2 regions of the Mesorhizobium sp. ES1-6 genome follow, and region 2 is predicted to be linked to the other one. Evidence: predicted binding sites of a transcription regulator. Region 2 holds the regulator's gene; the other holds the start of a gene.
What was found. The regulator HrcA, encoded in region 2, represses chaperone genes, less so after heat shock. The targets are predictions, from matches to a motif close to GTTAGCACTCNCNNNNNGNGAGTGCTAAC.

Region 1: groES (co-chaperone GroES) is a predicted target of HrcA. The motif match lies at 1,147-1,175, and genes of this name have one in related genera.

The regions. Positions count from the first base shown of each region.
Region 1 is NZ_JAIUGU010000010.1:157,368-159,559, forward strand. Features, by position in the region: gene groL (chaperonin GroEL) at 1-725, opposite strand, end outside; gene groES (co-chaperone GroES) at 788-1,084, opposite strand; gene LB564_RS22960 (class I SAM-dependent methyltransferase) at 1,316-2,110, opposite strand; gene LB564_RS22965 (hypothetical protein) at 2,183-2,192, shown strand, end outside.
Region 2 is NZ_JAIUGU010000006.1:340,298-342,489, forward strand. Features, by position in the region: gene rph (ribonuclease PH) at 1-572, opposite strand, end outside; gene hrcA (heat-inducible transcriptional repressor HrcA) at 753-1,835, shown strand; gene LB564_RS18020 (hypothetical protein) at 2,013-2,192, shown strand, end outside.

The DNA.
Region 1 (2,192 bases), on a different contig from region 2:
TGCACGACGGCTTCGAGAACCGGCAGCATCGCCTGCAGGTTGGAGAGCTTCTTCTCGTGCAGGAGGATGTAGACGTCCTCGAGCTCAGCAACCATCTTGTCGGCGTTGGTGACGAAGTAGGGCGAGAGGTAGCCGCGGTCGAACTGCATGCCTTCGACGACTTCCAGCTCGGTCTCGGCGGTCTTGGCTTCCTCGACGGTGATGACGCCTTCGTTGCCGACCTTCTGCATCGCTTCCGCGATCATCTTGCCGACCGACTCGTCGCCATTGGCCGAGATCGTGCCGACCTGGGCGACTTCCTCGGAGGTCTTGATCTTCTTGGCGGCCTTGCCGAGAGCGGCGACCACTTCGGTGACGGCGAGATCGATGCCGCGCTTCAGGTCCATCGGGTTCATGCCGGCGGCAACCGACTTGTGGCCTTCCTGGACGATCGACTGCGCCAGAACGGTCGCGGTCGTGGTGCCGTCGCCGGCGATGTCGTTGGTCTTCGAAGCGACTTCGCGGACCATCTGCGCGCCCATGTTCTCGAACTTGTCCTCAAGCTCGATTTCCTTGGCGACGGTGACGCCGTCCTTGGTGATGCGCGGGGCGCCGAACGACTTGTCGATGACAACGTTGCGGCCCTTGGGGCCGAGCGTGACCTTCACCGCGTCGGCGAGGATGTTGACGCCGCGCAGCATGCGCTCACGGGCGTCGCGGGAGAATTTTACATCTTTGGCAGCCATGTTTTAGCTCCTGGCAAGGGCTTGGGGTCAAGCCCGAATTCAGTTGACGATGAGGCCGATAATCAGCCGATGATGCCCATGATGTCGGATTCCTTCATGATCAGAAGGTCTTCGCCATTGAGCTTGACTTCGGTGCCCGACCACTTGCCGAACAGGATGCGGTCGCCCGCCTTGACGTCCAGCGGGACCAGCTTGCCAGCTTCGTCGCGGGCGCCGGAGCCGACGGCGATGATCTCGCCTTCCTGCGGCTTTTCCTTCGCCGTATCCGGGATGATGATCCCGCCGGCGGTCTTGGATTCGGATTCGACCCGGCGAACGACCACGCGGTCATGAAGCGGGCGGAACTTCGACTTTGCCATTTTTTCTTCCTCGAATGAGAACGGTGAGAACAGTTCCTCCGTCCGGCGGTGCCGGACACGTGGTTAGCACTCACTGATGGCGAGTGCTAACGTGGCGCTGAAATAGGCTGGTGACCCGTGAGAGTCAAGGCGCTCGCAATTGCTCTGTCGCGCGAAATTTTGCTCTCGCTGTATCGTGGCGAAGAATGCGGCGGATACCGGTAGCGAAAGCGGAGAATTTCATCAGGTCATTTAGCACCTCGGCGACCGCAGCACCAGAAGCGGGCATCGCTCGGCGAGCCCGTAGCTGCCGGTTGGAACAATGCAGACGTTATCGAAGAACGCTTCCGCCTCGCCGATGAGCGTCATGGTTGGCGCAAAACTGTAGATGGCCGGGGAGTTCCGATAGACATCGATTGTGGCGATGACGGGCATTTCCCAGCCCGTACGCGCGGAAAGCTCTTGGCGATCAGGGAATAGTGCGTCGAACCTTTCCGCTATCGTCTTTACTGGAATTGCATGGTCGGGAGCGGGGCCTGTCGCCGTCATGGCGATGCGCCATTTGAGCTCGTGGAAAGTGGAGACACCGCCAGAAAGCGCAAGCGCTTGCATCGCTGCCGGATGGTCCCGTGTCTCGGGACAGGCAAAGAGACGCAGGCCCGCGCGCCCGTCAAAGTGCAGCACCCTGGCGATCGCCGCGAACAGCGCCTCGCGCGCGGCTGAAAAGCCTAGCGCCGACAGGCAGCCGTCGCCGATCACCGCGTCGACGCTTGCGCCGGAATCCGGCAGGTCGAGCCAGTTGCCGATGATGGCTCTTCGCGACGCTGTATCGCCTGGCCAAATTCCGGCGATCATGTCGGAGGATTCGTCGACGGCTATCATGGTCGCGCCGAGCCCGGCGAGTTCCGGCGTCACGCCGAGCAGAACGACATGTGCCTCCGAAAGGTAGAGTTCACGCTGGTAAGTTTCCACCGCTTCGGCAGGCGGTCGCAGCGGTGGCCCGAGCAATTCCCAGTGCCGGCGAATGGCATTCCAATGGTCGGTCATCCCTGGCCCCCAAGCCAGCATTGTATTCAAACGCATAATCGAGGACGCTTATGAAACCAAGTGCGGGGGCGCATGACACGCA
Region 2 (2,192 bases):
ACGAAATTGGCGTCGGTGCCTGCCGAGGAATCCTCGATATAGTCGAGGTCGATGACCGGCTGGCCATCATGGATGCCGCAGGAGATCGCCGCGACATGGTCCTTGAGCACCTTCGAAACGCTGGCCATCTGACGCGCTTCCATCCAGCGCAGGCAATCGTAAAGCGCCACCCAACCACCGGTGATCGAGGCGGTGCGGGTGCCGCCATCGGCCTGGATGACGTCGCAGTCGACGGTGATCTGCTGTTCGCCGAGTGCCTGCAGGTCGACCACGGCACGCAGCGAGCGGCCGATCAGGCGCTGGATCTCCAGCGTGCGGCCGCCCTGCTTGCCGGCGGAAGCCTCGCGGCGCATGCGCTCGCCGGTCGAGCGCGGCAGCATGCCATATTCGGCCGTGACCCAGCCCTTGCCGGAATTGCGCATCCAGCCCGGCACCTTTTCCTCAAGGCTCGCGGTGCACAGCACATGGGTGTCGCCGAACTTCACCAGGCACGAGCCTTCGGCGTGCTTGGAGACGCCGCGCTCGAAAGAGATGGCGCGCATTTCGTCGAATTGGCGTTTGGAGGGGCGCATTCGGCCTGCTTTCTGTCAGTTTCTTGAAATCGTGGCCGGCTTTTAGACGCAAGGGGGGCAGCGCGCAAAGGAAAACGGACCTGGGATCCGAGACAGGCACCCCGGGGTGATCGGCCACAGACACCGGGTTGCGCGCGGCGTACCGAAGTCTATATCCTGAACACGGAGGTTTTTGGCCGAATGACCAAGGCAGTCGATCCCGCTTCGCAGTCGCCCGCTCTTCAATCCCTCGACATGCGCTCGCGCGACATTTTCCGGCGCATCGTCGATTCCTATCTGAGGGACGGCGAGCCCGTGGGCTCGCGCAGCCTGTCGCGCATCCTGCCCTCCTCGCTGTCGCCGGCCACCATCCGCAACGTGATGAGCGACCTCGAACATCTCGGGCTGATCTACGCGCCGCATATCTCGGCCGGGCGGCTGCCGACGCAGGCCGGCCTGCGCTTCTTCGTCGATGCCTTCATGGAGCTTGGCGACCTCTCCGACGAGGAGCGCCGCACCATCGAGGCGCAGGTGCGCGCCTCCGGCTCCGGCGCCACGCTGGAGCACATGCTGACCGAGGCCAGCCAGATGCTGTCGGGCATGTCGCGCGGCGCCGGCCTGGTGCTGGCCGCCAAGAACGAGGTAGCGCTGAAGCATATCGAATTCATCCAGCTCGAGCCGACCAAGGCGCTGGCCGTGCTGGTGTCGCAAAACGGCGACGTCGAGAATCGCGTCGTCGACCTGCCCGCCGGCACCACGGTCTCGCAGCTGCACGAGGCCTCGAATTTTCTCAATGCGCATATTCGCGGCCGCACGCTGGCCGAGGCGCGCACCGAGATCGCCCGCATCAAGGAGGAGACGCGGGCCGCGCTAGACACGCTGTCGCAGGATCTCGTCGAAAAGGGGCTGGCGGTGTGGGCGGGCGCCGAAAGCGGCCTGCCGGCACGGCTCATCGTGCGCGGCCGCGCCAATCTGCTCGAAAACGTCACCGCCCAGGCCGACATCGAGCTATTGCGACATTTGTTCGAGGACATGGAGACGCAGGACGGGCTGATCCAGTTGCTCGACCTTGCCGAGCAGGGATCGGGCGTGCGCATCTTCATCGGCTCGGAAAACAAGCTGTTCTCGCTGTCGGGCTCGTCGCTGGTTGTGGCGCCCTATCGCGACAAGGATGCCCGCGTCGTCGGCGCGCTCGGCGTCATCGGCCCGACCCGGCTCAACTATGCTCGCATCGTGCCGATGGTGGATTATACGGCGCAGCTGATTTCCCGCATGCTGCGCTAAGGTGACGATATTCAGGGGAGACCGGTCTGCAAACGGCTGCTACCTGCGCCTCCGGTGCTCACGTACAAAAGTACGCTCAGCTCCGGTGTCGGTATCAACCGTTTTCGACTCGGCCTGACCTGAATATCGACACCTTGGAGCCCCAGAATCGAACAACAGGCAGCAAGGAGAAGAAGAATGGCGCTGGAATCGTTCAAGGCCCAGATCAGCCTGCTGCTGGAGGAGATGGTCAATCAGCCCGAGGACGTGCACGAGGTGCAGGAGCAGTTGCGCGAGAAACTGCGGGAAATGCGCGCCATGGGCCTGCCGCTGCCGGCCGATCTCGTCGAGCTGGAAAAGCGCCTGGACAGCGACCTC